One region of the Shewanella sp. 433 genome, then DNA from elsewhere that is predicted to be linked to it. Evidence: predicted binding sites of a transcription regulator. Region 1 holds the regulator's gene; the other holds the start of a gene.
The links. Region 1 encodes LexA, which represses DNA repair genes until DNA is damaged. Its sites were predicted from a motif close to TACTGTATNNNNATACAGTA; they were not measured.
Positions count from the first base shown of each region.

Region 2: a site for LexA is predicted at 7,545-7,564, ahead of AC5YB1_RS09305 (DNA topoisomerase III). Genes of this name have one in related genera too.

Region 1 covers NZ_CM181703.1:187,370-203,741, forward strand. The annotation lists gene AC5YB1_RS00915 (GNAT family N-acetyltransferase) at 1-73, opposite strand, end outside; gene cysQ (3'(2'),5'-bisphosphate nucleotidase CysQ) at 66-878, opposite strand; gene nudE (ADP compounds hydrolase NudE) at 929-1,474, opposite strand; gene yrfG (GMP/IMP nucleotidase) at 1,571-2,242, shown strand; gene lexA (transcriptional repressor LexA) at 2,592-3,209, shown strand; gene AC5YB1_RS00940 (cell division inhibitor SulA) at 3,206-3,715, shown strand; partial or broken gene coxB (cytochrome c oxidase subunit II) at 4,113-5,225, shown strand; gene ctaD (cytochrome c oxidase subunit I) at 5,244-6,854, shown strand; gene AC5YB1_RS00955 (cytochrome c oxidase assembly protein) at 6,856-7,425, shown strand; gene AC5YB1_RS00960 (cytochrome c oxidase subunit 3) at 7,422-8,297, shown strand; gene AC5YB1_RS00965 (DUF2909 family protein) at 8,298-8,516, opposite strand; gene AC5YB1_RS00970 (SURF1 family protein) at 8,515-9,261, shown strand; gene AC5YB1_RS00975 (redox-active disulfide-containing membrane protein) at 9,442-9,987, shown strand; gene AC5YB1_RS00980 (COX15/CtaA family protein) at 9,987-10,970, shown strand; gene cyoE (heme o synthase) at 10,982-11,884, shown strand; gene AC5YB1_RS00990 (SCO family protein) at 11,875-12,528, shown strand; gene AC5YB1_RS00995 (polysaccharide deacetylase family protein) at 12,566-13,612, opposite strand; gene AC5YB1_RS01000 (MATE family efflux transporter) at 13,635-14,978, shown strand; gene nfuA (Fe-S biogenesis protein NfuA) at 15,087-15,665, opposite strand; gene AC5YB1_RS01010 (M14 family zinc carboxypeptidase) at 15,870-16,372, shown strand, end outside.
Region 2 covers NZ_CM181703.1:2,102,883-2,119,254, reverse strand. The annotation lists gene trhO (oxygen-dependent tRNA uridine(34) hydroxylase TrhO) at 1-197, opposite strand, end outside; gene AC5YB1_RS09325 (glutathione S-transferase) at 543-1,223, shown strand; gene AC5YB1_RS09320 (multidrug effflux MFS transporter) at 1,430-2,677, shown strand; gene AC5YB1_RS09315 (acetolactate synthase 3 large subunit) at 3,113-4,834, shown strand; gene ilvN (acetolactate synthase small subunit) at 4,834-5,328, shown strand; gene AC5YB1_RS09305 (DNA topoisomerase III) at 5,517-7,520, opposite strand; gene AC5YB1_RS09300 (methyl-accepting chemotaxis protein) at 7,880-9,997, opposite strand; gene purF (amidophosphoribosyltransferase) at 10,183-11,697, opposite strand; gene AC5YB1_RS09290 (CvpA family protein) at 11,796-12,284, opposite strand; gene AC5YB1_RS09285 (SPOR domain-containing protein) at 12,552-13,139, opposite strand; gene folC (bifunctional tetrahydrofolate synthase/dihydrofolate synthase) at 13,146-14,405, opposite strand; gene truA (tRNA pseudouridine(38-40) synthase TruA) at 14,511-15,296, opposite strand; gene AC5YB1_RS09270 (FimV/HubP family polar landmark protein) at 15,541-16,372, opposite strand, start outside.

The sequences.
Region 1 (16,372 bases):
GTTCAAGCCGATAAACGCCGGCCAGTTCGCCCTTTTGCGCCGCACGCAGGGTAATATCAACGGGCTTATTCACTGACTAACAACTCATCCCAAGGTAAATGGGTCGAACCGACCACGATAAAATTAGGGTTTTCGAGCGATTCACGTTCGTTATAACTGAGCGGCTGCAGTTCAAGATCCATGATCTGCCCGCCCGCCTCTTCGACAATAATTTGTGCCGCGCCGGTATCCCACTCGCCAGTAGGGCCAATGCGTACATAACAATCGGCGCGCCCTTCGGCGACCAAGCAACTTTTAAGCGCTGCCCCGCCGAGCACCACGAGCTCACAATGTTTAGGCTGGTTCAGTAGCTTTAATACCGACTGCGGATCTTGGCGACGACTGACCGCCAAGCGCAATGAGCGCGAATCATCGAGTGTCAATTGACGACTGGCAATACGCTGCTCGCCTTTACTTGAGCGCTTATAAGCCCCCAGTCCCGCGATGGCATAATAAATCACCTCGGTCATGGGCACATAAACAATCCCCATAATGGGGCGATTATGCTCAACTAACGCGATGATCACCGAAAAGTCGCCGCTGCCAGCAATAAACTCTCCGGTGCCATCTAACGGATCGACCAGCCAATACCTGGGCCAATCGACGCGATCGGATAACGGGATGTCGGCATCTTCTTCAGATAACACAGGAATATCAGGAGTCAGCTGAGTCAGCGCAGCGGTGATAATTTGGTGCGCAGCGAGATCGGCAGACGTCACAGGGGTATTATCCGCCTTAATTTCTTTATCAAAGCTACCTTCAAGGTAAATATCTTTGATGGCCATTCCCGCTTCAACGGCGATGGCGATCACCTGTTCCACACACTCTTCTGGCTTCATCACAACTCCAACAACCTAGACAGGTAATGCATATATCCGAATTGAAATAACTATTTTAGTTTTAAATGCTTCTGGGCTAAAAACAAGGCACTCACACTTCTAGACTCTGAGAAGTCTTCCAATGCCAATAGCCCTGACCACTGTGCAAGCGGCCAAGAAACAACCTCTATTGGCTCGGGCTCATCGCCTTCAAGGCGACTCTCATACAGATCTTCTGCAATATAGATCTGCATCTTGCTGACAAAATAGCTGGGCGCCAGACTTAACTCCATCAAATGGGTTAATTTTTTAGCCCCAAAGCCTATCTCCTCCTGCAGCTCCCGATTAGCGGCTTGCTCAGGCGTCTCTCCCGGATCAACCAGCCCTTTGGGAAAGCCCAGTTCATAGCTGTGGGTTCCTGCGGCGTACTCTCTGCCCAGCAGCAGTTGCTCACCCAACACAGGGACCACCATTACGGCACCACGATTATTACCTTTCATACGTTCATACTGGCGCTCGACCTGATTAGAAAATTTCAGGTGCACTTGTTCAATTTGAAATAACCGACTCTGGGCAACAACTTGTGTATGTAATATCTGTGGCTTTTGGTCCGACATGAATGTCCCTGATAAAATGACGTTTGCATCACAGTTCAATCTTACTATGATGGGCCTAATCCACAACTCTCACGATAGAATTTTTTTACTGACCTTATGTTTCCTTGGGATAAAATCGATACTGTACTGCTTGATATGGATGGCACACTGCTAGATTTACACTTTGATAGCCATTTTTGGCTCAAGCTAGTGCCGCAAACCTTAAGTCACAGCAGAAACATCTCTCTAAATGAAGCTAATGTCTTGGTAGAACAAGCCTACGACCAAGTGGTTGGCACCTTGGATTGGTATTGCCTCGACTACTGGCAGCAACAACTGCAACTGGATATTGTGCAGCTGCAACGCACATTGGCCGACAGGATACAGTTACGCCAAGACAGCATGCCATTTCTACGCGCATTGACTCAAAAGCATAAAACCAGAATATTAGTGACCAATGCCCATCCTCAAAGCCTAGCTCTCAAACTAGAACACACAGAGCTCGCGCAAGGGTTAGACCATATGATCTCCAGCCATGAAACAGGTTTTGCTAAAGAGCACCCTCAATTTTGGTCTAGCTTATTTAACCAATATCAATTGCAACCCAGTCGGTGTTTATTTATCGATGACAGCGAAGCTATCTTACATGCCGCCAAACAAGCTGGAGTTGGGTATTTGCTTGGCATAAGCAATCCTGATAGTAAAAAGCCCCATAAAATATTTACCGACTTTCCCGCAATCCATGATTACCACCACCAGTTAGATGATCTTATCGCCAGTAAGCCATAATAGCTCCTCGCTCAATGACATAAGATAAGGATAAATGCAGGTGCATGGTGCAACCAAACCCTATAGCCTGCTTATTTGTTTCACCGCCCGAACTTGGCACTGAAATCGTCTCAACAGATAAGAGAGCAATCGCGCCACTCAGCGACACTCAATGAATCCTTTCCGTAAAATTAAATTCATAACATTGATTTAAATTAAAAAAGTCAGATTGCAATAAAAATAAATCTGCGACCTTATTTTCAGTTTTAAGCAAATCCCACCACATTGCCGACAAAAATATGCTTAATCCTTGCGCTACTTTAAATACTGTATATACTAACAGTTACTGTATGGAAAGACAGGATCTGTAATGAGACCATTAACCCCTAGACAAGCTGAAATATTAGAATTAATTAAACGCAATATTGCCGATACAGGCATGCCGCCTACCCGAGCTGAAATTGCTCGTCGCCTAGGCTTTAAAAGCGCCAATGCGGCCGAAGAGCACTTAAAAGCCTTAGCCAAAAAAGGCTGCATCGAAATAATGCCTGGGACCTCGCGAGGTATTAAGCTAACTCAAGAAGATGATAGCGAAGATCTTGGTTTACCACTGATTGGACAAGTCGCTGCCGGTGAACCCATTTTGGCCCAAGAACATGTTGAGCAACACTACAAAGTTGACCCAGCGATGTTTCGCCCAAGCGCTGATTTTCTCTTAAGAGTCCGCGGCGATAGCATGAAAAATATTGGTATTCTCGAAGGCGATCTACTTGCGGTGCATAAGGTGGAGCAAGCCAGTAATGGGCAGGTTGTCGTAGCTCGCGTCGAAGATGATGTCACAGTAAAGCGCTTTGAAAAGAAAGGTAATACTGTATATCTTCACGCCGAAAATGAAGAATATTCACCGATAGTCGTCGACCTATCTACCCAAAGCCTTAGCATCGAAGGGCTGGCCGTAGGTGTTATCCGCAACGGAGATTGGCAATGAATAATCTAATGGGTAATGCCCCGCGACATCCCGGCCTTTGGGTCGATATGAATAAGCAACACAAACCAACTCAGCACAGTACCATTGCGACATTATCGAGTCGTACCCAAGGTAAGCATGAGTTGCAAGCGCTAACACCGCAATTAGCAAGATTAAGCCAACAAGGCCAGTGGGTCGTACTGATTAGCCCACCGAATATTGGCTATAAGCAGATGCTCGCCGATGCGGGGGTACGCATGGATAGAATCTTATTAGTGCACACCAAAGATGAAGTTGAAGCACTGTGGGCGATGGAAAAAGCGCTTACTAGTGGTACATCCAGTGCGGTGATCAGTTGGACCCAAGCACTCGATGCTCGCGATTGCCGCCGCTTACAATTGGTCGCCAAAAGTACCCAGGCTCTAGGTGTTGTGATTGAAGATGATAATAGTCACTTACCTGTAACAGCCCTGACAGAGCAAGATCTGGGCTATCAACAAGCATCATTATTTAGTTCACTGCACTAGCATTACAGTTCAAACTTTCCATACTTAAGCCCCGCGAGGGGCTTTTTTGTTGCTGTTTTAAAAAAATTAAAAAAAAGTGATCTTGATCAATATTTAAACAGCGATTAAGTTAGTAATAGATATCAACGATTATTTGTTATATCCGAACAATTTAGTGGTCTGTTTCATTGGCCAACGAGTGTAGATCTCTCACTGCGTCCAATAAAGCGGAAATTAGCCTGATATAGTCAGCCGTAAGTGCAAGCGTGGTAACCACCAGCAATAACAACAGCAATACCACCAGCGCACTGTGAAGTCATCGTTGCTTTTTTGGGAACTGAAAAGTTTGCATAGAGCCGAGACATACTGTGTAACTTTTCTTTGTAGTTGCCTTCGCAATTGACAGAGGAGAAGTCTAGTGAAGCATCTGTGGTATAGCTTGCTCGGGTTATTACTAGCCCCACCCATATTCGCAGCCGATATGCCCCTTAATATGACACTAGGGGTAACTGAGATCAGTGGCAAGGTTTTTAGCCTTCACATGACCATTCTTTATATCTGTTGCGCTATCGGCATCATAGTGTTTGGGGTGATGATCTATTCCATCATTAACCATCGTCGCTCCAAAGGTGCGGTGGCTGCCAATTTTCATGAAAGCACTAAAGTCGAAATCGCTTGGACTATCGTCCCTTTTGTCATCTTGATCCTGATGGCGATCCCTGCCACTAAAACTCTTATCGCCATGGAAGACCCTAGCGATGCGGATATCACCATCAAGGTTACAGGTTCTCAGTGGAAATGGCATTACAGTTATTTTGATCACGATATCGAATACTACAGTTTACTCGCTACCCCAAGAGCACAAATTGAAGGCAGTGAAACGAAGGGCGAAAACTATCTATTAGAAGTCGACAAACCTCTAGTGCTTCCCGTTAATAAAAAAGTGCGTTTCTTGATGACGTCAGATGATGTGATCCATTCTTGGTGGGTGCCAGCCTTTGCGGTAAAAAAAGATGCTAACCCCGGTTTCATCAATGAAGCTTGGACCCGCGTGGATAAACCCGGCACGTACCGCGGCCAATGTGCTGAACTATGCGGTAAGGACCATGGCTTTATGCCCATAGTGGTTGAAGTGTTGTCTGAGGCCGATTTTGCTCTCTGGATCGATGAGCAAAAAAACCAAGCCACAATCGCCGCCGCCGCAACCGAAGCCTCGTTATCGCAAACCTTATCTATGGATGAACTTATGACCCAAGGTGAGCAGATATACATGGCACGCTGCGCCGCCTGCCACCAGCCAAATGGCATGGGACTTCCAGGAGTGTTCCCCGGATTAAAAGCCAGCGCCATTGCCACCGGCCCAGTCACAGCACATATCGATATTGTGGTTAATGGTAAGGCGGGCACCGCAATGCAAGCCTTCGCTGGACAGCTAACACCACAGGAGATAGCGGCTGTGGTGACATATGAGCGTAACGCTTGGGGCAATGATGTCGGTGATATCATCCAAGCCGCTGACGTTAGTCAACATGGTCAATAGGGAGGCATGATGAATACAACAACGCGCGAAGCCAATATGGATGCCGCTCATATTGAAGAGTCTAACGAACACCACGAAGCTCACCCAACCGGCATAAAACGTTGGCTATTTACCACTAATCATAAAGATATCGGCACCTTATACCTATGGTTCAGCTTTATTATGTTTCTTACTGGCGGTGCCATGGCCATGGTGATCCGAGCCGAACTGTTTCAGCCTGGATTACAATTAGTCGAGCCCAACTTTTTTAATCAAATGACCACAGTGCACGGCTTGATCATGGTGTTTGGTGCCGTCATGCCCGCCTTTACAGGGCTTGCAAACTGGCTAATACCCATGATGATTGGCGCGCCCGATATGGCGCTACCACGGATGAATAACTGGAGCTTTTGGATTTTACCCTTCGCCTTTACCATATTATTAAGCTCACTCTTTATGGAAGGTGGAGGCCCCAACTTTGGTTGGACATTCTATGCTCCGCTATCCACCACTTATAGCCCTGATAGCACGGCACTGTTTGTATTTTCTATCCATATTATGGGGATCAGCTCAATCATGGGAGCCATCAACGTGGTGGTGACGATTGTGAATATGCGCGCCCCCGGCATGAGCTGGATGAAATTACCGCTATTTGTGTGGACCTGGTTAATCACCGCTTTCTTGTTGATCGCCGTCATGCCTGTGCTTGCAGGGGTGGTCACTATGGTGCTGACGGATAAATATTTTGGCACCAGCTTCTTTGATGCAGCAGGTGGCGGCGATCCTGTGATGTTCCAACATATTTTCTGGTTCTTCGGCCACCCTGAAGTCTACATTATGATCTTACCTTCATTTGGTATCATATCGGCTATTGTGCCCGCCTTTAGTCGCAAACGTCTCTTTGGTTACTCCTCTATGGTTTATGCCACTGCCAGTATTGCGATTTTGTCCTTCTTGGTTTGGGCACACCATATGTTTACCACCGGCATGCCAGTATTTGCTGAGCTGTTTTTTATGTATTGTACTATGCTCATCGCGGTGCCAACTGGGGTTAAGGTCTTTAATTGGGTCGCCACCATGTGGCGCGGATCACTCAGTTTTGAAACGCCTATGTTGTTTGCCATCGCCTTTATCATACTGTTCACCATAGGCGGATTTTCGGGGTTGATGCTGGCCATTACTCCGGTGGATTTCCAGTATCACGATACCTATTTCGTGGTGGCTCACTTCCATTATGTATTGGTCACAGGGGCTATCTTCTCCATTATGGCCGCCGCCTATTATTGGCTACCTAAATGGACTGGACATATGTATGACGAGAAGCTGGGTAAACTGCATTTTTGGTGTTCGGTTATCTCAGTTAACGTGTTGTTTTTCCCCATGCACTTTTTAGGACTCGCGGGAATGCCGCGTCGAATTCCTGATTATGCAATTCAATTTGCTGATGTTAACCAAATTGTCTCTATTGGCGGCTTCGCTTTCGGGCTATCGCAGTTTATCTTTCTCGCCTTAGTGATTAAGTGCATCAAGGGCGGTGAAAAAGCACCAGCTAAACCTTGGGATGGTGCAGAGGGATTAGAGTGGACTCTGCCAAGCCCGGCTCCTTATCACTCATTCTCGACTCCTCCCGAGGTGAAATAACATGTCCCAGCCCCTGGCAGCATCAAACCGCAAGCTGATCATCTGGCTAATCGCTGGCGCGATAGGCATGTTTGGCTTTGGGTTTGCCTTAGTGCCGTTATACGACGTGCTATGTGAGCAACTGGGCATTAACGGCAAGACACAATCGACAGCGTCGACCTACAAGCCGATGACCATAGATACGTCGCGAATGGTGACCGTCGAATTTATGGCTCATATACAACAGGATATGCCATGGGAATTTACGCCAGAGGTCAAACGTATGCAGGTTCACCCTGGCGAGCTTGTACGCACTAACTTTAACGCTAAGAGCCTAGCGCTCGCGACCACCGTAGGCCAAGCCATTCCCTCGGTATCTCCTGGGCAGGGGGCAGCCTACTTTAATAAAACCGAGTGTTTCTGCTTTAATCAGCAGCGGTTAGCGGCGCAAGGTAGTGCTGCATTACCGCTAATTTTCTATGTCGATCCCGATCTACCAGACACGATATCGACACTGACACTTTCCTATACTCTCTACAACATCACCGACAAGGGTTATGTCGGCGCTGTTGAGCAAGGAGCGGCAAAATGACCACTAAACACGAACACTATTATGTGCCAGCGCAAAGTGCCTGGCCCATAATAGGCGCCATCGGGCTATTTTTAATCGCCTTTGGGGCTGGCACTTATATACAGCAGCTCAATAGCGAGCAATCGAGCGGCGGTTATATTCTGACTGCCGGGATTGCAGTGATTGTGTATATGATTTTTGGCTGGTTCAGAACCGTGATTGGCGAATCGATGGCTGGACTCTATTCGAAACAGATGGACAGATCATTTCGCCAAGGGATGAGCTGGTTTATTTTTTCAGAGGTGATGTTTTTTGCCGCTTTTTTTGGCGCGCTACTCTATGCCCGTATGATAGCCGTGCCATGGCTAGGTGGGGCCTCCAATAACGCCATGACTCACGAAGTGTTATGGCCTACCTTTGAAGCGATGTGGCCCTTGGTCACCACGCCAGATGGCACTAAAACCGAAGCAATGGGGTGGACGGGGCTGCCACTGTACAACACCATCATATTACTCACATCATCGGTCACCTTACACTTTGCCCATGTCAATCTCGAAAAAGGTAAACGCACCGCCCTTACCCTGTGGCTGGGGCTGACCATCTTACTCGGATTGGCATTCTTACTGTTACAGGTTGAAGAATATGCTCATGCTTATCAGGAGATGGGGCTGACCCTCTCCTCTGGCGTTTATGGCAACACCTTTTTCTTGCTCACCGGTTTCCACGGCATGCACGTGAGCTTAGGAACCATCTTCTTATTGGTGTTGTTTTTTAGAGTGTTAAAAGGTCACTTCACCCCAGATAAGCACTTTGCTTTTCAGGCGGGCAGTTGGTATTGGCATTTTGTCGATGTGGTCTGGCTATGCTTATTTATTTTTGTGTATGTGCTGTAGCTAATAAGGCCTAGGGTTGGGAGCAATTAGCCCCAAGCCTAGTGCCAGTAACAGCAGTAGGATCACCAATAGCGAAAACAATACCCGGCGGCCTAAATATTGGCTCATGGGTACCTTACTATCCCCTTTCACTAAGATAAACAACGCACGCCCAAGATTAAAAATGATGAAAAAAAGCAGTAACACTAGCACGACTTTAAATAGCAATATTGCACTCATGCAGGCTCCTAAACGTGGGTTGTCATGGACAACCGCCTTGGTTGTTTGTGTTACTGTGCTGGTGTTTAGCATCTTGGTCAAGCTCGGGTTTTGGCAGCTCAGTCGTGCCGATGAAAAAGTCGCATGGCAGCAGCAATTAACCGCTCGCCAAGCCTCTGCGCCACTGTCATATGCCCAACTGCTGGCTATGGCACCAGATACGACCCTAACGGGTTACCGTTTAAAGGTCGACGTCAGCCCAACCGATACCCCCATTATTCTGCTCGACAACCAAGTCTATAACGGCAAAGTCGGTTATTTGGTGCTGCAAGTGATGCAGGTTGCCTCGTATCAAACGGCATTACTGGTTGAATTAGGCTTTGTTCCTGGTGGAGTCGATCGGCGCATCTTACCTCAAGTGCAGCCAATAACGAGCTCACTCTCCTTAAGTGGCAGGCTATATCAAAAATCTCTCAACCCACTGAGCGAGCAGCTATTTGCTGAGCCCGGTGATCCTATGCGTATTCAAAACCTCTATATTACGGCACTGCAACAGCAGTTACAGCATCACTTGGCCCCAGCGGTCTTGCAACCCACCTCTAGGCTACCGATAGAGTTAGCACACCCTTGGCAGCCCATCCCCTTGAGTGCTCACAAGCATCACGGCTATGCATTACAGTGGTTTGCAATGGCGGCCGCCTTCGCCTTACTCATGGGATACGTATGGAGAATGAATTTAAAAAACAGTAGTTTAGCGTCAAAATAAATAACGAAACAAGGCAATATTCAGCAGTTGCTTAACATCACAAGACCTTGTAGGTTAGAACATAAATACAGCGATTATCGATACCGCACCCTGTAATCACTTCCTAGCCGTCTCGGGAAGTTGGCCTTTTTCTGCGCTGAGTCCATGTCAGCCACAAAGTGATCAACAAGAGGAGCTAAGATGAACTCCCCCAAGCATAAAAGCACTAAACCATTATTGATACTGCTACTGGTATTTGTGCTACCTGTGGTGGCGGCTAAGTTGGTGCTCAGCATGAACCTGTATCACGGTGGAGCGACCAACAAGGGCGAACTGCTGATGCCTGATACCACATATAGCCAGCTCGACATGAGTAACCCTCATCCCAAATCATGGCAGATGATCTACTTGTTACCCGCACACTGTGATAGCCCTTGCCTCAACCGCCTGTATATTTTACACCAAAGTCATATTGCCCTAGGACGTGACCAATTAAGAGTCACCCCCATTATTTTGCTGCAAGAAAATAGCGATCGCCCCGCTCTTGAGGGGTTTGACTTTGCTACCGCCAAGGCCAGTCATGACGTTAGCGCACTACTGGCGCAGCAACAGCTGATCATTGTCGACCCCCTTGGGGCTATGGTGATGCGTTATCAGCAGGTGGACACTAAAGATCAGCAAGTATTACTGGGTAAGGCCATGGTGGCAGATTTACGCAAGATGCTTAAATTATCGAGGATAGGCTAATGCAGATGACGCCACTGCTAAAACTCACATTAGTATTTACCTTATGTGTCATCTTAATGGGCGCCTATACCCGCTTGTCTGATGCTGGGCTTGGTTGCCCAGACTGGCCCGGCTGCTACGGCATGCTAAAAGTGCCTACACAAAGCCATGAATTAAGCCAAGTGCAGCAAGCCTTCCCCGAGCATACAGTCGATACCCAAAAAGCCTGGCTAGAGATGATACACCGCTATATTGCCGGTACCCTTGGGCTACTGGTACTGTATATTTTATATATCAGTTTTAAAATTCAAGATGCCCCTAAAAAACTGCCTAGCGTTATCGCACTCCTACTCCTATTTCAGGCGGCACTGGGCATGTGGACGGTCACCATGCAGCTGATGCCTATAGTGGTGATGTCACACCTCATTGGCGGCTTTAGCTTACTGTCGCTGTTATGGCTCTTGTATTTACGCACCACACCGTTGCGCATTGTAGGGGGAGATCCTCAAGTGAGAAAACTCGCGCCCTTCGCACTACTCTGCCTTGTCGTGTTAGTGCTGCAAATTATGCTTGGCGGCTGGACCTCATCTAATTACGCCGCCCTCGCCTGTACTGCGTTACCCATCTGCGAGGGCGACTGGCTCAATAATCTGCAACCCCTGCAAGCGTTCAACTTGTTCTACCAAACAGAAGGCAGCTACGAATTTGGGGTGCTCGATTACGCATCACGCATGACCATACATGTCACGCACCGGATGGGCGCGATTATCACCGCCACACTGCTTCTCTGGCTCGCCTATCGGCTATTGATACAGGCAAGATCGGCCATGATTAAGCGCAGCGCTTGGGTGCTTACCACCTTACTAGTAATACAAGTGGGGCTGGGGATCGCCAATGTCGTGCTGCATCTGCCGCTTGGCATTGCCGTGGCTCATAACGCGGGGGCAGCTTTATTGCTGCTGACCATGATCTTTATTAATTACACCCTGTGGCGTAAAGCATAAGCGAGGCAGCGATGACAAAACCGATAACGCTCAGCAATCCAGCAGCCAGCCATATTCAATGGCGCGCCTATTTAGAGATGACCAAGCCTAAAGTGGTGGCGTTAATGTTACTTACGGTATTGGTGGGTATGTGCTTAGCCGTGCCAGGGGCTGTCCCTCTGCAACCTTTGGTTGCTGGCCTTGTGGGTATCGGCATGATGGCTGGGGCGGCTGCGGCCTATAATCATCTTATTGATCGCCGTATAGATGGTCTCATGGCGCGCACCTACAATCGCCCACTGCCTAAAGGCCGTATCTCCATCGTTAAAGCGATGATATTTGCTACCACTATGGCATTGCTGGGCTTTATCCTTTTGTATGCCTTAGTCAATCCACTCACCGCTTGGTTAACATTTGCCAGTCTCGTTGGCTATGCGGTGATCTACACCGCCTACCTAAAGCGCGCGACACCACAAAATATTGTCGTAGGCGGACTCGCAGGAGCCATGCCGCCACTATTAGGTTGGACCGCCATCACTGGCGAGTTTCATGCTAATGCCCTGTTATTGGTGATCATCATTTTTGCCTGGACCCCGCCCCACTTTTGGGCATTAGCGATTCACCGTAAAACCGAATATGCCAAGGTGGATGTGCCTATGCTGCCGGTGACTCACGGCGTTGAGTTTACTAAAACCTGCATCTTGCTCTATACCGTATTATTGGCCCTTGCCTGCCTTTATCCTGTGCTGGTTGGTATGTGCGGTCCGCTCTACTTAATCGGTTCGACACTGCTTAGCTGTGGCTTTATCTACAAGGCGTGGCAGCTCAAATATCGCGATAAGCCGGAATTAGCAATGCAAGTGTTTCGATTTTCCATTTACCATCTTATGGCCTTATTTTTAATTTTGTTAGTCGACCACTATTTATGGAGTTAACGCCTGTGAAAAAAATTGTGCTGCTGGGCATACTACTGGTGTGTGCAACATTAGGGGCGATAACCGCTTATACACTTAACCAAACAGCGACGCCGCCATTAAGCTTAACCACCAGCTATGTATATCCCACTAAACGGCCTTTATCACCGTTCAACTTAGTTGACCAACATGGGCAAGCATTTACCAACCAACAATTATTACATAAATGGAGTCTGGTGTTTGTCGGCTATACCTCATGCCCCGATGTCTGCCCTACTACGATGGCAAAGCTGGCCGCTGCAGTGCAGAGTTTACCGCCGGAGCTGGATTTACAAGTGATCTTTTTATCTGTAGATCCGAGCCGTGATACGCCAGATAAGTTATTAGATTATGTGAATTTTTTTAATTCTGACTTTATAGCGGTCACCGCGCCACACGCGCAGCTACTGCCGCTGACCCGCGAGCTTGGATTTGTGTACGCCATGGTTGGTGAGGGGGAGAATTATCTGGTAGATCATAGCGCCTCGATGACTCTCATCTCACCGCAAGGTGAACGCTACGCGACGGTTAAACCTAAGCTGACACAACTCAGCAGCCTGCCGCAGATCTCGACCCAAAACTTGGTCGCCGACCTGCAGCAACTCACCGCCAATGACGCGCTGTAAACAGCAAACGCCGTATCATTGGCTAAGCTAACACCCGCTACTCTTTGAGCCAAGTACCGTCGCTTTTAGGTCGCACCCAAGCTTGGGAAAACCAATAGTAACGCCCACTTTGCTTACTGGGTGCAGTGCAGTTGTAGCGTGACCGACCTGGCGGCAGGTCGAGTCCTGCGCGCACAACAAACTCATCTTCACTCACCCACAATGGCTTAGCGGCTCCCTGTCCTTGTATAAAGCACATCAACTGATGAGGGTAGATATCACTCATGTCTAGCTTAACCTTCATCTCTGGACGCCAATCACCTAGCGCTAGCTCGGTATTCGACGGAGACAATGCCAATATCGGCATGTTTAAACTGTGCAACTTCACTTTTAAGCTAGACAGATCCGCATAGGTGCCCGCCACCGGAAAGCGAGGTAACGCCGTTAAGCTGGAATAATGGCCTGCAGCCCCCGACTGTTGCCCAAACCCGACAAAGCCTAGCTTGCTCAGCAATGCTTCTATCGCCGCGTTATATTCGCCATAAGGGTAAGCCAACATCTTCCAACTCTGACCCGTTTTCGCCACTATTTGCGCTTCGGTTGCCAACAGATTAGTTTCAATACGCGTTAACCAATCGGATTCGGTTTCACCGTCGAGACGACGGATCAAATGCTCATGCCCCCAACTGTGGTTCGCCAACTCGACGCCATCAGCGACTAACCGCTTCAAGGTCGTCCAATTCATCACATCACGATATTGCTGCTCTATTGGCTCGACAGCGATAAAGATGGTGTAAGGAAAACCATATTCTTTTAAAATTGGATGGGCATTATCGGCAATGTTTTGATAGCCATCATCGAAAGTGATCGCCACCGTTTTATCGGCAAAGGCTTTATCGGCTTTGAGTCCATCGACCACCTCTGACAGAGGAATTACGGTAAAGCCATTATCACTCAGGTAGGCCATCTGTTGACGAAACTCTAATGGCGTCACACTGGTGACCCTAGGTGTATCTTCTGACACATGATGATACTGTAAAATCACCACCGCCTGAGCCGAAAAGCTCAAGCAGCATATCAGCGTAACGAAAACGCGTTTTAACATACTAAGTAACCTCTGAGAATCTATGTCCCTAGTTAATTTACTGTTAGATAAACAGAAAAACAGGCATTTGCTTGCACTTGCTTTGCCCATGATTCTGTCAAACATTACCGTGCCCTTATTAGGCTTAGTCGATACGGCCGTGGTGGGACATCTGAGTAACGCTTATTATTTAGGGGGTGTTGCTGTCGGCTCAACCCTTATTACTTTGCTCTTATGGGTACTGGGGTTTCTGCGCATGTCTACCACAGGTTTGGTGGCACAGGCCTTTGGGGCTGGCGACACGCAAGCGCAATATCGACTGTTGTTGCAATCGGCCAGTTTAGCCCTGTTACTGGGGGCTGCGGCTATCTTATTTCAGTCGCCTATTATGACCTTGGCACTATCACTATCTGATGCGAGCGCCGAGGTACGCTATTACAGCCAGGCTTACTTTCATATACGGATCTGGTCGACTCCCTTTGCGCTGATGAACTTAGCCATGCTGGGGTGGCTCCTCGGAAGGCAACAACCCAAAGCCGCCATGTGGCAACTGATCGCAGCCAATTGTACCAATATTTTATTGGATCTGTTATTTGTTATCGCATTCGATTGGGGCGTACAGGGTGCGGCATGGGCATCGGTATTTGCCGATATCACGGGCTTTGCGGTAGCGGCGACCATGGTGTCCCGAGTGATAGCCAGACAGGGTGGCTTTCACCTACTCACTTTATGTCGCCAATTATCACTTCGCAGCTACCACAAACTCTTGGGACTCAATCGCGATATCTTTATTCGTAGCCTCTGCTTACAACTCACTTTTGCCTTTATGACCTTCGAAGGCGCCAGCTTAGGCGACAATACCGTCGCGGCCAATGCGGTATTACTCAACCTATTATTGTTAATTTCCTATGCCTTAGATGGTATAGCCTACTACGCCGAGGCTGAAGTGGGGCGGGCCTTTGGCGAACACAATCCACAGCGAATGTCAGGGGCGGTGACATTAGCCACCCTATGGTCAGCCATCGCTGCCCTGATATTTGTATTATGCTTTGCCACATTAGGCGGACAATTCATTACCCTGCTCACCAGTATTGATGCGGTGCAGCAAGTGGCACAAGAGTACCTAATTTGGGTGATATTTATGCCGTTTTTGGCGTTTGGATCTTACCTGTTTGATGGTGTTTATATTGGCGCAGCCGAAGGTGCCACCATGCGTAATAGCATGATATTGTCGACCTTTGGCGTGTTTTTTCCCACATGGTGGCTACTGCAAGACAGTGGTAATCATGCCTTATGGGCCGCGATGAGTGTGTTTATGCTTGCCAGAAGTGTCACCCTTGCATGGCATTATCACTATCGTTTAAAAACCAGATTAATGCAGGCCTAGCGCCCCCATAGGATGGTGATGCACCATTGGCGACAAAATAAAACGGGATGACCTAAGTCATCCCGTAATAAACGTCATCCTGCAACAAGCAGAATTCATCCAATAAGATTACTGGTATGAATGGTCGCCATGCTCATGCTCTGTCACATCACGTACGCCAGTCAATTCGCCTGGGAACATATCAAGTAGTTGCTTCTCGATACCATCCTTCAGAGTCACATCAACCATAGAACAACCGTTACATCCACCACCAAATTGGAGTACAGCAACGCCTGCGGCATCGATTTCAACCAGCATGATGTTACCACCATGGCTAGCCAGCTGTGGATTGATTTCAGATTGAATCACGTACTCGATACGCTCTTTCAATGGCGCATCATTATCGACTTTACGCATCTTAGCATTAGGCGCTTTGAGCGTCAGTTGCGAACCGAGTTGATCGGTGACGAAATCAATTGAAGCATCTTCCAGAAAAGGAGCGCTCTTTTCATCAACCATGGCATGAAAACCATTAAACTCTAGCTCGATATCATCGGCTTCAACGGCATCGGGTGGGCAATAAGACACGCCGCACTCTGCCGATGGAGTACCAGGGCTGATAACAAATACGCGAATATGAGTTCCTTCAGGCTGATCAGCGAGTAGCTTTACAAAATGTGCCTGAGCTGCATCGGAAATGGTGATCATTAAGACATGCTCCGTCAGGTTAAACCCGAGTGTTTTAGTAAGAATTACCGCTATGATACTCCGACTCCTATCAGCTTTGTAGCCCCTATGGCGATTAGTCAGTAATTTTTTGTCTAAAAAGTGTCGTATAAAGTGACTACTGGCTATGGTAACGATTTCAGCGAGCTGTTAATTTAACCTTTATATACAATAATAAAGACTCTAATGATGCTGCGACTCTGCCTACTGCTGCTGTTTTTTACGCCACTGATTGCTCAAGCAGTATCGATTAATCAAAATGTGACTACCGCCACATCTGCTACAGCAACAACCTCGGCCATCGAATCACCGAGCCAGTTTTTAGGTTATCCACTAGGCAGCTGGCATCTACGGCACGACCAAATAAACTTCTACCTCAAGCAGTTAGCACGCCAAAGCCCTCGGGTTAGCCTCGAGTCGACTGGCAACAGCCATGAAGCCCGCTCACAACTCACGGCGGTGATCACCTCGGCAGCAAACCAAGCCAATCTTAAACAGATCATGGCTCAGCGCGCACAAGTTAAAAGCGGCCAGCCACAAACGGGGCCCTTGATCATCTGGTTGGCCTATAGCATTCATGGTGACGAAGCCAGTGGTGCGCATGCCGCATTAACTGTGAGCCATCAGCTCAGTAGTAGCCAAGAGCCTTGGGTTATCGACTTGCTCGATAACGCTGTGGTACTCATTAC
Region 2 (16,372 bases), 1.9 Mb from region 1:
TGCTGCTCTAACCACGCCAAGAGTGAATCGATAGCCGCTTGTGTACCGGCAACGGTTCCGTTGATGCCTTCGCTGGCTAATAACAAGGTGCCTTTGATGCCCACTGATTCCATTTGAGCCAATAACGGCTGTTGAACTTCGGCAAAATGAGGCAGAGATACAAATTTATATAGCGCACAAACAACGACTTGAGACATACTTTCCTCTATATGCTGGCTGAGGCGTAATCCCCAGTGCATGTAAACCGCCTAAAAATGTGATTTCAGGCGCAAAATTGGAGCGTGATTCTACCTAAATCACACTCGAATAAACAGGCACAAAGAGTAAGGTTATTGCAAACAACCAGATCAAATCCGCAGGTTAACGACAAAGTGCACGCCCTCACCTTACCCCAAAAGTATTCCACCGTTATAAACGCCCCGCCCCTATTGGTCTATCGCCAGGGCCGACACGCAATGACAACCTCAGCCATAAACAATTGGGATTTTATTTGCGATCTGGCTCAAAACAGTGAAAATAGTCACTTAAGAAAGGAGAGAGTTATGCCCCGCGTCACCTTATATTCATTTCGTCGATGCCCTTACGCTATGCGCGCTAGACTCGGATTATGGCTTGCGCAACGCACGGTCGAGTTACGTGAAATCATCTTAAAACATAAACCTCAGGCCATGCTTGAAGCCAGCCCGAAAGGCACTGTACCCGTGTTAATCCTGCAAGATGACACTGTTATCGATGAAAGTCTCGATATTATCAATTGGGCATTACAGCATAACGATCCTTTAGATTTACGCCGCTTGGACCAACCAACACAACAGGCGTTAACTGAAGCGCTTATCCAGCAAAACGATCATGACTTTAAGCCTTACTTAGATAAATACAAATACGCCGATCGTCACCCAGAGCAACAAGCAGAGGATTATCGAGAGCAAGGGGAGCATTTTATTGCCAGGCTCGAGCAGCAACTGCAAATCGGTCCCTATTTACTTGGCGAACGGTTGAGCCTCGCTGACATCGCTATTTTTCCGTTTATTCGTCAATTTGCCCATGTCGACTTGCCTTGGTGGCAGCAAGCGCCCTACCCCAAGGTGCAAACTTGGTTGCAAACGCTGCTTAATAGCGAAATGTTTAACGCTATCATGGTCAAATACCCCACCTGGCTCGACAGTGGTGAGGCGGTTATTTTTACAGGTGACCCCTTGTTCTTAAAAAGTAAGACGCAATAAAAAAGCCCAAATAAAGCATCCATTCATCCGCGCTCCCTCGCTGACAATTATTCACATAGACGTCCCCTGCTAATAAGGTTATATCGCTCACAAACCGTTAGCCAAATGGGGGCGCGATCTCGTACAATCATTCATCTTCCTCGATAACGCTTAACCAAGCGTTATCCGCTGCAATGTTAATTAATTTCGTATCACAAGAGGTATCAGTGAACACAGCGTCTGTCCCACCATCGCACGACAAGGCTTGCGTGACTCATTTAAATTTAACGCTATTGATCCCCATGCTAGCGGCGATTGTTGCGATTACGCCACTGGCTATCGACATGTATTTGCCGGCGATGGCAACCCTTGCATTGAGCTTTAATTCAAGCATTACCACAGTACAGCAATCACTAAGCCTCTATCTGGCGGGTTATGCCCTTGGCATGCTCACTTTCGGCCCAATCGCCGACAAAGTAGGTCGCAAGCCATTGGTGATTATTGGACTCAGTGGCTTTATGTTGGTGAGTCTTGGCTTAGCCTTTGTGACGAATGTCGAGCTGTTTTTAAGCTTACGCTTTTTACAAGCCTTTATCGGCGCTGCAGCAACGGTTGTGGTACCCGGTTATATTAAAGAGGTATATGGCAAAAATACTGCTAAAGGGATGTCGTATGTCAGCTTGATCATGATGCTAGCCCCGCTTATCGCCCCCACGATAGGCAGTATTATTTTAGAGCTCGGAGACTGGCATTTAATCTTTTTTACGCTGAGCGGTTATGCACTCTTATTGTTGCTATTAGTCATAACCAAACTCAAGATGCCCAGTGATGAGCGCGGTGCGCAGCGCAGTCAAAAAAGCTTCTTTGGCGCCTATGCTGTGGTGTTTACTAAGCCCGGGGTTAAACTCAATTTGGCCAGTGGCGTACTCACCTCGTTTGCTTTTTTCTGTTATTTAACCGCCTCGCCCTTTGTCTACATGGAGGTATTTGGTTTAGATAAGTCACTGTTTGCAATACTATTTAGCACTAATGTCGGCGCACTGATGTTAGCGAATGTGGTCAATAGCAAAATTGTGGTGAAATATGGCTCACGACGCATGCTCAAAGTCGCCACCCTGCTGGCAAGTGTCGCTGGAGTTGCACTGCTTAGCGTTAACTTAGCCGATTTAAGTTATCACTACACCGTCGCCATGTTGATCCCGTTAATGGGCTGCTTAGGCATAATGTCGGTTAATGCCGATGCCATAGTGCTGATGAAGTTTCAGCAAGAAACAGGCACGGCAACTGCAGTTATCGGCACCTTACGCTTTGGTTGCGGCGCATTAGCCGGTCCCTTGCTGGCGCTGTTTTATACAGGCACTGCGGTGCCCTTTGCCGCGCTGATGTTAGCCGCGGTGATATTGGTGGGCCTATGCCAGTTTTTAGCCAATCACATAAACTCGGCTTCCGATAACGAACCAGAACAAGCTGAATAACTTAATCCCCCTCAAGCTGGGGGGATTCTGCCTATGAGCCTGGTGCATCATAGGCCTCAAACTATAGACTCAAATCATAGATCCCAAACCATCATCTCAAACCTTGCCCCTAAAAAACCATAGACCCAAAACCTTGCTCCTATTTAAGGTCAACGGCAGTATTAACTGCTGCGCCGCCCGCAACTAAATGGCAACAACCCACCCGATTTATTTTCATATACTTAAAATATTTAAATAAAACGCTTGATTTAACAGCACTATTTTATATGATGAAATTCTGCTCGATAACGGCAGTCACTCAAGCTAACAGGCTAACACATTGATGTACGAGTGATTAACGAGTTTGAAGTACCCTTCAAGCTTATCATTTCAAGCGATTACCGTCGCTGTTGCAAGATACTGCATACCGTAGCGGTAACTATTGAGGGATCAACAATGGAGAAGTTATCCGGCGCCAGCATGATCGTCCGTTCACTTATCGACGAAGGCGTTAAACACATTTTCGGCTACCCTGGTGGCTCTGTTCTCGACATCTATGATGCCTTGCATCAACAATCTGGTATCGAACATATCCTTGTTAGGCACGAACAAGCCGCCGTGCATATGGCCGATGGTTACGCACGTGCAACGGGCGATGTGGGAGTGGTGCTGGTGACCTCTGGCCCAGGTGCGACCAATGCGATTACCGGAATAGCCACAGCCTACATGGACTCTATTCCATTAGTAGTGTTATCAGGACAAGTGCCCAGCAACCTTATCGGTAATGATGCCTTTCAAGAGTGCGACATGATTGGTATTTCACGGCCTGTGGTAAAGCACAGTTTCTTAGTGACCGATGCTAAAGATATTCCAGAGATCATCAAAAAAGCCTTTTACATTGCCGCGACAGGCCGTCCAGGCCCCGTCGTCGTCGATATCCCCAAAGATTGCTTGAACCCACAGATATTGCATGACTATCAATATCCGCAAGAGATCAATATGCGCTCCTACAATCCGACGACCTCGGGCCACAAAGGCCAAATTCGTCGCGGTTTACAAGCACTGCTCTCGGCAAAAAAACCTGTGCTTTATGTGGGCGGCGGGGCGGTTATCGCTGGCTGCGATCAGCAAATTCTTACCCTATCTGAAAAACTGGGGATCCCAGTGGTGAGCACGCTAATGGGGCTGGGTGCCTTTCCTGGCACCCACGATAACAGCGTTGGCATGCTCGGTATGCATGGCTGCTACGAAGCGAATATGACCATGCACCACTCAGATTTAATCTTTGGCATTGGGGTGCGATTTGATGATCGCACCACTAACGCCGTTGAAAAATATTGCCCAAATGCCACGATTTTACACATCGACATCGATCCGTCCTCGATTTCTAAGACAGTACATGTGGACATCCCCATCGTCGGCTCGGCAGACAGTGTACTGGATAATATGCTAGCGCGCCTGGCAGAAGACAGTCAGCTGGATAACGATAAAACGGCGATTGACCAGTGGTGGAGCCAAATCAATCAATGGCGCTCACAGGACAGCTTAGCGTATGACAAAACCAGTGGCCGAATTAAGCCTCAACAAGTGATTGAAACTCTGCATAAGTTAACCAATGGCGATGCCTATGTAACCTCTGATGTAGGTCAACATCAGATGTTTGCTGCGCTTTATTATCCCTTTAATAAACCCCGTCGTTGGATAAACTCTGGCGGCTTAGGCACCATGGGATTTGGTTTGCCGGCGGCGATGGGCGTAAAAATGGCAATGCCTGATGAGACAGTGATCTGCGTGACAGGCGATGGGTCGATACAGATGAACATTCAAGAGCTATCCACCGCTTTGCAATACGATACGCCAGTTAAAATTATCAACTTAAACAATCGTTTTCTTGGCATGGTTAAGCAATGGCAAGATATGATCTACTCAGGACGTCACTCTCACTCCTATATGGATTCGGTACCCAATTTTGCCAAAATTGCCGAAGCCTACGGTCATGTGGGCATGACCATTAGCGATCCAGCAGAGTTAGAGGCTGGTCTAGAAAAAGCACTGGCGATGAAAGATAAACTGGTCTTCGTTGATATTAGTGTCGATGAAACTGAGCATGTTTACCCTATGCTTATTCGCGGCGGGGCGATGAATGAAATGTGGTTAAGCAAAACGGAGAAAAGCTAATGCGTCGTATTATTTCTGTGTTACTTGAAAACCAACCCGGCGCATTATCTCGTGTAGTCGGCTTGTTCTCCCAGCGTGGCTACAATATTGAGAGTTTAACCGTTGCACCGACTGATGATGTGACCCTATCGCGTTTAAACATCACAGTGGTGGCCGACGCCGCGGTGTTAGAACAGATAGAAAAGCAGCTGCATAAACTTATCGACATCTTAAAGGTCGCTAATATCACCGAGTCCAGCCATATCGAACGCGAACTGGCGTTAGTGAAAGTTAAAGCCAAAGGCGCTGGACGCGCCGAGGTGAAGCGCACTGCCGATATTTTTCGGGGTCAGATAGTCGATGTCACCGCCGAGCTTTACACCATACAGATGACCGGCACCACAGAAAAACTTGACGCCTTTATCAGTGCTATCGGTGAAGTCACCAAAGTGATTGAAGTCTCTCGCTCTGGGGTCGTTGGTTTGTGCCGCGGCGAAAAGTCGATGCGAGCCTAAACAGCTTCTGTCGAAAGGCTAAGTAAGATCTCTCACAAAACAACGCCAGCAATCTCCAGCTGGCGTTTTATTATCTTGTTTGCATGTAGTCTTTTATATACATAAATTCAGCTGAGCCACTAGGTTAAGACAACACAGCCACAAAGACAAAGTGGGCTGTAGAGCGGGTTATTACCTCAAACTCAATGTTAACTTTTACCTTGTGGCTTCACCTTGGTACGACTGCTGCGCCCACTTGATTTTTTACCGGCCAAGGTGCTGGCTTTAGCTGAACTTGCCTTACCACGGCGCTTGTTAAACTGGCCACTCGGGGCTTTAACCCCTTGCAATGATGCGGGTAATTGAGCACCGGCTTGGGCAATTAACTGCTTGAGCGAGTCGACTAATGGCGTCATAAAACTCTGATACTTTGCCTCTTTACGACAAATGGCATCGAGGTGACTTTCCCATAAGGCCGTCATATCGGGCGTAGTGGCTGAGTCTGGCAAACTGTTTATCAGCCCTTTACCGACCTCGGTCGCGACAATCGATTTACCTTGGCGTTGTAAAAATCCACGTTTAAACAGCAACTCAATAATGCCTGCGCGGGTCGCCTCTGTGCCTAAGCCATCGGTATCTTTTAAGATTTTACGGATCTCAGGGTCGGTCACATAGCGATTAATGCCGGTCATCGCCGCCAGCAGGGTTGCATCCGAAAACGCTTTCGGCGCTTGGGTGTTTTTCTCGACTAACTCCGCCAGCCCCGAACGTAGCGTTTGCCCCTTAATCAAAGGTGGCAACTGCTGCAACGTATCGGCCTCATCCTGCGGTGCCGCTTTGCTTGACGATGCTGCGGGAAACAGTTGTTTCCAGCCAAGTGCACGGTCTTGCTTGGCTTTAGTGGTGAAGCGTCCCTTAACAATCTCCACTTCAACCTGAGTTTCATGATACCGATAAGGTGGATAAAACTGGGCTAAATATTGCCTCGCCACATGCAGATAAATTTGTTGCTCAGCCTGATTCAAACTGCCTAAGTTAGCGCATTTTTCTGTTGGCACAATCGCGTGGTGCGCATCAACCTTGCTGTCATTCCACGCCTTCGATTTTATCTTTGGATCAGGCGATTCAATGCCTTGGACTAACTCAGGTGCGCCGCCAATGATGGCTTTAATCACACTGGGCGCCAACGCCAACTGCTCTTTAGGTAAATAGCGACTGTCTGAGCGCGGATAAGTGATCAGCTTATGGCGTTCATACAGCGACTGGCAAGTATCGAGCACCGTCTTTGCACTCATACCAAAGCGTTTAGCCGCATCAATTTGCAGTGATGACAAGCTATAAGGTAGCGGCTGATGTTGTTGTTTATCTTTACTGTTAAGCCCAGTAACCACGGCAGTTTGATGGCTGATACGGCTGATCACATTTTGGGCTAAGCCTTTAGATAGCACACGCCCTTCATCATCCATGTAGGGCAAGCAGGCTTCACTGGGTTGCCATTTGGCTTTAAAGCTTTGATCTTTGTCTGTGGTTAAATGAGCCAATACCTCATAAAACGGTTTACTGACAAATTGCGCTATCTCGGCATCGCGGCGAACCACTAACCCAAGCAGTGGGGTTTGTACTCGGCCAACCGACAACACGCCTTGATAGCCCACTTTGCGCCCTTGAAGGGTATAAGCTCGGGTCATGTTCATGCCATAGAGCCAGTCGGCGCGTGAACGCGCTAAGGCTGAGGTAGACAGCGGAATAAACTCGCGATTACTGCGCAACTGACCTAAAGCGCGTTTAACCGCTTGTGGATTAAGATCGCTCACTAATAATCGCATGGTCTGATTAAGCTTATCGCCTTTGACTCCAAGATGCGCAATCACCTCATCCACCAGCAACTGCCCTTCACGGTCTGGATCCCCTGCGTTGACTAACTGAGATGCTTGTTTTACCAGGCCACGCAGCACGGTTAATTGGCTGCGCGTTTTCGGCTTAGGTTTCATTTTCCATTGGCTAGGAATAATAGGTAAGTGTTCAAACTTCCATGATTTATATGCACTGTCATAGGTATCGGGCTCCGCTTGTTCAAGCAAGTGGCCGATACACCAAGAGACACAATCCCCGTTAGCCGCGGTAATGAAACCGTCGCCTTTTTTTAGCGGTTTTGGTAATACATCAGCAATGGCTCTGCCAAGGCTGGGTTTCTCGGCGATATATAAAATCATAGCACTCAGTTAGCCAGGATAAACAACTGTATAAATTAACAGTAACTTTAACCTAAGTCAGATCAGGCTGCAAATGTAAAACAGGATAAAGTTGCACTGAGGAGTCAGCCTATGACCCAAAGATACGAATTAAGTTCAGCGGATATGGCGATAAGGTGTAGGGCGATTTAAGATCAAGTACAATAGAGGAGAAGAAGCTAGTGCCAATGCAGCTGACTGGCTTTGTCGGGTAAAAGAGCCATGACAAACTAACAAATATAGTGCTGTAGCGTGATGTAAGTGTCATTAGCCTTAATGGCCTAACCGTAAGCACAATGCTCACGGTTAGGCAGGTATACAGCGTGAACCTTATGTGGTGATTAGGTTTTGAGCTTACCTAATTGTTGATGCTGCTGCGTCACCAGTTCGGCTAAGCTAACACTACTTTGCTGCGCCTCATCGGCAAGCCGTGCCAATTCTGCTGCGGAATCAGAAATACCTGTAATGTTGCGATTAACCTCTTCCGTCACCGCGCTTTGCTCCTCTGCTGCTGTTGCAATATGAGTCACTTGGCTCGACACCTCCTCAATTTGACCAACGATGGTATTGAGCGAGGTTAAAGCGGACTCAGTTTGCTCAACGGCGCGCTGCGCCCCCTCCACACCTTGATCGATAATATGCGAAGCACTTTTAACTTCTTGCTGCAGCGAATCGATCAATTTACCAATTTCATCGGTTGAGGTCTGGGTTTTTGACGCCAGTGCTCGCACTTCATCAGCCACCACAGCAAAACCTCGACCTTGTTCACCCGCTCGCGCCGCTTCAATCGCCGCATTTAATGCCAGTAAATTTGTCTGTTCAGCAATCGCGCTAATCACCTCCAAGATCTTACTGATATTGGTACTACTCTCTGCCACTTTACTCACTGCTTCCTTCGCTAATAAGGACTCATGAGACATGGTCGTCACATAATTCATCGCTTGACTAAGGCTGTCTTCACCCGCTTTAGCATTGGCATTCATCGCCTCAGTTTCCATCGCGGTTTGCTCTGAGGCTTTAGCCACCTCAAGGGCGGTTGCGCTCATTTCATTGACCGCGGTGACAACACTTTCAATTTCGCTATATTGACGATTAACACTCTCACGGGTTTGCTGGGCAATATTGGCAGTAGTTTGGCTCTCATCTTGTGAGCGTTCAGCCAGTACTTTCATCTCGCCAATGAGTAAGCGCAATTTAGTGATAAAACTGTTAATGCCGCCCCCTAGCGCAATCAATTCGGCGTGAGATTCCACATTGATGGTTTGGGTTAAATCACCTTCAGCACTGGCTAAGTTCTCGACTCGAGTTTGGATCACTTTAAGAGGCGCGATAATGTTGCGAATAACAAGGCTAATGGTTACCACCGCAATCACAGACACAATACTGCCAATGATCAACAACAAACTACCAAGCGATGAAGCCATTTCGGTCATCGCCTTATCCATTGCGATGGCTTCTTTAAACACATCTTGTTTTGCTACTTCAATCAATAGCTCCCATTGTACATCGGCCAACGGAATACTAATGGGGTAGGCAACAACAATATTATCACCCACATCTAAATAGCCACCATTACGGTGTAAAGACAGATATTGCTTAGCTAACGCGCTATCGATAGATTCTGCTAATGGACGCGCTTTTTTACTGTAATGACTCGCTGCAACCACTAGGCCCTTAGCACTAACTAGAGTGACCTTGGCGTTGCCGTTATATAACTTTTGCGATAGTTCATCGATCATCGTTTGGAAGATAGGTAAGTTTACATCGGCACCTACCACCCCTTTAAACTGCCCCGCCACTACGACTGGTGAGATAAGCGATGTCATTAACTCATTTTTACCTGGGCTGATCTCATAGAGATATGGCTCCATTAGACATGGCTTTTTGGTATCACGGGCACACAGATACCATTCAGCCTCTCTGAGACCAAATTCATTTAATGTCTCAACATACTTTTCTTCGGCGTCAGTCACTGCTGAGTGTTCGATACTGCCATTATCGGTGCGAGTATAATAGATCTCCATGCTACCCGCGTTAGGTACACTATGACTGGCACCATAAAAAAATTCGCTGTCTTTAGTATCGTAACCATTGGGTTCAAACTGGGCATACAAAGAGGACAATTGACTATTTTTTTGTAAAGAGCCCATGATAGTCATTTCGACACTGTCACGGCTTAATGGGCTTTGTACTGATGTTTGTTCAAGCAAGCCTGACAAAGCATAAGGCACACGATAAGCCTCGTTAATAAAAGCGGCCACTCGCTCACCATACTCACCGGCTCTTGCCGTCAGTTTATAGCGAGTTTCTTTCTTAATCGACTCTTGAACTTGCTCCGCTAACACGGCATTTTTATCACTTAACGACCACCAAAGACTCAGTGATAGTATCGCCACAATAATTAAAAACAGGGCTGAGGTGATCCACAACAATTTAGTACTTATGGATAATTGCTTCATTCAGTGCTCCTAGGCAAAGCAGATATTTCATTAAATAAGAGGCATTAGGCTATTGATTAAAAATAGCACTGCAGCGATAAACGATCATAAAGATCAGTAATTTCTCATCCAATGAGAAAAAACCGACTTACAAAGAAATCGGTTTTTGATGACACAGCCAAAGAGCAATATATTACAGGCTCATATTAAGGGTGACATACATTATGCAGCTCGAGATTTGTTCCTATATCTTTGATACGATTTGCTTTTGCATCATCATTTCGCAGTTGAGTCAGATGATCTAAATAAGCTTGGTCGACATCATTAGTAATATAATGCCCATCAAAGACTGAGGTTTCGAAACGTTTAATATCGGGGTTTTGTTGACGTACGGCTTCAACTAAATCATCGAGATCTTGGAAAATCATACCATCGGCACCAATCAGCTTGGTGATTTCCTCCACATCGCGACCATGGGCAATCAGCTCACTGGTGGTTGGCATATCGATACCATACACGTTTGGAAAACGAATTTCGGGTGCCGCTGACGCAAAATACACTTTTTGGGCGCCAGCTTCACGGGCCATTTCGATGATCTGTTCAGAAGTCGTACCACGCACAATAGAATCGTCCACCAGCAGTACGTTTTTACCTTGAAACTCAGCATTAATGGCATTGAGCTTACGACGCACCGATTTCTTGCGCTCCTGCTGACCCGGCATAATAAAGGTGCGGCCGATATAACGGTTTTTGACGAAGCCTTGACGATAAGGCAAGTCTAAATTACGCGCGATTTCAAGTGCGATATCACATGAGGTTTCAGGAATGGGGATCACCACATCAATATCATGGTCTTCCCACTGCTTCTTAATTTTTTCGCCAAGCATGGTGCCCATATTTACACGGCTGCCATAGACTGACACTTTATCTATAGTCGAATCTGGGCGAGCAAAGTAAACATATTCAAAAATACAAGGCGAATAACTCGGTGAAGGTGCGCATTGGCGGGTATAGAGCTGACCATCGAGCGAGATATAAATCGCTTCACCAGGGGCAACATCTCGCACCGTTTCAAAACCAACCGCATCGAGTGCCACACTCTCAGAGGCAACCATATATTCAGTGCCCTGCTCCGTTTCATGCTTACCCAGTACTAATGGTCTTATGCCGAAAGGATCTCTAAAAGCGACTAGGCCTTGGCCTATGATCATCGCTGCAACCGCGTAAGCACCGCGCGTCAGATGATGAACATTAGTGATCGCTTGAAACACTTCGTCCGCGGTAAGAAATTGGCTTTGCGTAGTTTGTAATTCATCGGCAAGTAGATTGAGTAGGACTTCAGAATCAGAAGTGGTATTAACATGGCGACGCTGTTTAAGTAAGCGTTCTTGTAACTCTAATGTATTGGTTAAATTACCGTTGTGGGCGAGCGAGATACCAAATGGCGAGTTAACATAAAACGGCTGCGCTTCAGAGGCACTCGAACTACCTGCGGTAGGGTAACGCACATGCCCAATCCCCGCATTACCTTGCAGACGTTGCATATGCTTTGGCTCAAAAACGTCTTTTACCAGACCATTTGCTTTACGCAACCTAAATGCATGCCCGTCCACGGTTACAATGCCAGCCGCATCTTGGCCACGGTGTTGTAATACAGTTAACGCATCATAGATTGTCTGATTAACCGGTGTTCGGCCAACTATTCCGACGATACCACACATGGGTAGGTTTCCTCATTGTAAGATGTTCTAATCATTATTATTGTCGAGCCCTGATCAGAAAGAATCACTGCATCAGGTCACATAGGCTGTAAGCATTATTATATTTTGGGTACAAAGCTTGAGGTGTTTTCCACATAGTCAAAAAACCATTGGATAACCACGCCAAATTCGGGAACCAATTGTGAACTGCGCCACCAATCGGTATTGGGTGCTCCGGTAAAAGCATCCATAAAAAACAACATCGCGCTGACAATCAAAGCACCTCTTAATGCACCAAAACAGAGACCTAATACCCTATCGGTACCAGATAAGCCTGTTTTAGCCACTAATTGGCCAATAAGATAGTTAACGAGCGCGCCTAGAATTAAGGTAGAAATGAATAAAATAGCAATGGCAATCCCGTTGCGAACCATTTCATCTTGCATCTGAGTGAGGTAGACCGCGAGATCAGCATAAAACTGACTCGCAACGAAAAAAGCTGCAAACCATACCACAAGTGACATAGCTTCTTTGACAAAGCCACGGAGCAGACTGATGACAGTCGATAATCCGATAACAGCGATAATGGCGTAATCGATCCAAACCATTGAATTAGGTGATCCAGCAATAGCATTAAGACGGCGCGATCTTACCAGAGACTGAAGACATTCTCACCCCCTAGGCCCACTTAAAAGCAATTAAGTTTATCCTGAATAAAAGACACTGAATTCATAAAAATTGACAACACATTAACCCTAAAGCGAATTATTTTGCATAACTAAAACGCCGAGATATTAAGGTCTCGGCGTTGTTTAAGTATGATCACAAAAGGACTTAAGGTTACCCCCCCCTAACTTCGCGATACGTTGAGCACACTACTCAACTGGATTATAACTGACCACAGCAGATTTAAGTTCAGTCAGCTTATCCAGCTCTTTTTGTAATCGTTGCAACTTAGCTTTAGAGATATCAGGACCGACAAACACCTTAGTTAACTCACCGTCCACAGGGGTTTGCGGCAAGGTATAAGCTCTAAATCCTTTGGATCTTAAGCGTTTAACCAATGCATTCACATTAGCGGCATTTTTAAAGCTGCCTAATTGCAAGGTATAGGCGCTGCTAGTCAGGCTCTGCTCGACCTTGGCAGGCTTTGGCTTAGACGCGATTGACGTCACACTGGGCTTATCGGCGTCACTGGAAAGAACCTCTGGTTCTGCCGCGGAAAATTGCGCAACTTCATCGGTTAAATCGATAGCCTTGTACTCCGGCGATGTGTCGAGGTTCATCTCAACGGCTGGGCGAAGTGGTATCTCACTAAACTGCTCTTCTTGCTGCTGTTTCTTACCGTCGAGGATATCAGGCAGAAAAATGACCCCTAGCGCCACCAACACAATCACCCCAACCAGACGATTTTGAAACTGACTGGATAAGATTTTTTGTTTAACTTCTATTTCTTCGTCCACGTTGATTCACCCAAGGTGTAAATGTTTAAACTCTGCCACAGTGTAAAAGGAGCCAAACACAATTACCACATCATCATCGCAGATATTAACACTGAGTGCTTTATATGCTTGCTCAATTGATTCAAATGGATAGCCTTTACTGTCTGGCGGTAGACAGGCCATTAACTGCGTCGCCTTAGCACTGCGTGGACAATCTAAATCAGTAAAATACCACACATCAATCACCTCACTGAGGCTTGCAATGACCGCCTGGCAATCTTTATCTTTCAGCATGCCACACAGAGCCACAATGCGCTTATCGCGATAAACCTCAAGTCTTTGTGCTAAATACCGCGCTGCATGGGGGTTGTGGGCCACATCGAGTAATGTGATGGGAGCATCATGAAATAACTCTAAGCGCCCGCTCAAGCGCGCTTGTTGTAATCCTGTAAACAGATGCGATTTATCTATCGTTGGTAATAGCTGCTCAACCACTGCCAGCGCGGTCGCGGCATTGGGTAATGGCAGTTGTACCGGTGGTAAGTTATTAAGTTGCCATTGCACGCCGCTGAAATGCCAACCCTTATCGTCTTGATGATAATTAAAATCCTCACCGACACGAATAAGCTGGGCGCCCACTTGGTTTGCGACTTCAATAACCGATGTGGGTAAATCTGCATCACCGACCACCAATGGCCGCCCCGCTCGGCAAATGCCCGCTTTTTCTCGCCCGACCAGCTCACGGGTATCACCGAGATACTCTTGATGATCGATATCGATTGAGGTGATCACGCTAATATCGGCATCGATCATGTTGGTTGCATCTAAGCGCCCGCCGAGCCCCACTTCAAGCAGCACCAGATCCAGGGCCGATTGTTTAAAAAGAGATAAACCTGCTAGCGTGGCATATTCAAAAAAGGTCAGCGAAATATCGCCTCTAGCACTATCGATAGCGCAAAAGGCATCAATCAAATCACGATCGCTAACGTCGACCCCAGCAATGCGCACTCGCTCGTTATATTTCAGCATGTGGGGCGAGCTATACACACCCACTTGCCATCCTGCCGCCGCCATCATCTGCTCTATCATCACGCATGTAGTGCCTTTGCCATTAGTACCGGCAACTGTGACGATTTTAGTATTGCCTAACTGGGTTAAGCCCATAGCTTTAGCCACTTGCGACACGCGCCCTAAACCCATGTCGATCTCTGTCGGATGAATAGACAATAAGTGCGCTAGCCAAGACTCAAGGCTCGATTGCTGATTGGGTAACAGGATAGATGACATACAAGACTCGTACTAGTAATGAAAAGATAAAGCGACGTAATATTGTTCGCGCCGCAGGTCACGGTGATGAACTACCGTGGTGAACACCACGCGCAGCAAAAAAACTTAATCGAGCATAAACAGTGGCCCAAGCGCTAATTTTGGCAACTGATAAGCGTCAGGGTACGTCACATCGACTAAATACAAACCATTGGGCTTAGCGGTGGCGGCAGCTTGTGTTCGATCCTTAAGTGCTAATAAACGTTCAATCCAACTTATGGGCTGGCGTCCGTATCCCACTTCAAGCAACGATCCGACAATATTGCGCACCATATGATGCAAAAATGCATTGGCTTTAATGTCGACACAAATATACATACCTTGGCGCGTAACATTGACTTCATGCACGCAACGAAATGGGGTATTTGATTGGCATTGTATCGCCCTGAAACTGGTAAAATCTTGCTCGCCCAACAAGAACTGTGCCGCCTGATGCATCTTATTTTCATCGATATCGCCCGGATAATGACTCACGCCTGCGCGTAAGATCCCAGGACGAAGCTGATGATTATAAATCATATAACGATAGCGGCGTGCGGTTGCGCTGAAACGGGCATGAAACTCATCATTAACCTCTTGGGCCCAGCGCACGGCAATATCATCGGGCAAGTTAACGTTAACGCCCAAGGTCCAAGCACTGAGTTTACGGCTAGCATTGGTGTCAAAGTGCACCACTTGCCCAGTAGCATGCACGCCGGCATCGGTGCGCCCCGCGCATTGAATCGCTATTGGCTCATTGGCAACGATTGAGAGTGCTCGTTCAAGTTGCGCCTGAACCGAATCAACTTCGGCTTGACGCTGCCAGCCAAAATAGCGACTGCCATCATATTCGATACCTAATGCTACGCGCATAAAATACCAATCCTTATATCAATTAAAATTGTGCTAGGCGCGCGATTCTAGCATAACGTGCTAACGAACTGGACAAATAACTCTAGCCAAACAGGGCTAGCGCAACAGCATTAATTCAAAACACGATATTAATCCATTTCCCTCAGGATTAACGCTCACCTTGCGCCATAAAAAAACGGCGCGAGCGCCGTTTTTTTGTCAGCGTGTTAGCATCATTGCCACACGCGAGGTATAGACTTATGCGTTATAGATCACTGAGCAAATGCTTAGCTTCACTTTGCTGACGCTCATTACCGTCAAGTTGCACTTCTTTGAGTAACGCCTTTGCGCTGTCCATATCGTCTATCTCGATATAAGCACGGGCTAAGTCAAGTTTGGCATTAACCGAGTTTTCCTCATCATCAACATCGACCATGGTGGTACTGCCCATCAAATCATCGAGCTCGCCCATATCGACATTGAGCTCTTTATATTGGTCAACATCACTCAAATCTTCATTAGCTTCATTTAATAATCTATCGATATCGATAAAGCCATTATCTTGTTGAAACGCAGTCAGATCGTGCTCGGCAACCGCTTGCGTAGGTTTCGCGTCACCTTGTTGCGCATCTAGCGCAGCTAATGCCTCATCAACAGTCAAGTTATCATCGTCGTCAAGTGTTAATGACAGTTCATCGTCTAATGGATCATCGAGCGAGTTAATATCCGTTGTAGTCTCTGCGCCTTGAAGAGCAATAGCATTATCCCATTCGAGGATGTTATCGGCGACGCGCTTATTACCTTTTAAATCATCAAAAAATCCCGAATCATTTTTGGTTTTGCCCTCTTTAGTATCAACCGACTCAAGGTCTGCCAACAGATCATCGAGCGACACATCATCACTCGGGAGGGCAAGCTCTATGGCATCATCTTCGTCTGTAGAACTCGGCGTGTGATCTATTGGAAATGATTCAAACTCCAACGGCTCAGCCGTACTGCCACGCTTAAGTGGTGTATCGAGCTCGGTGTTGCTAGCCTCTGTGTCATCGGCCGCTGTAGCATCGCTATTGTCAACACTGCCAAAGTCAGCAAGTAAA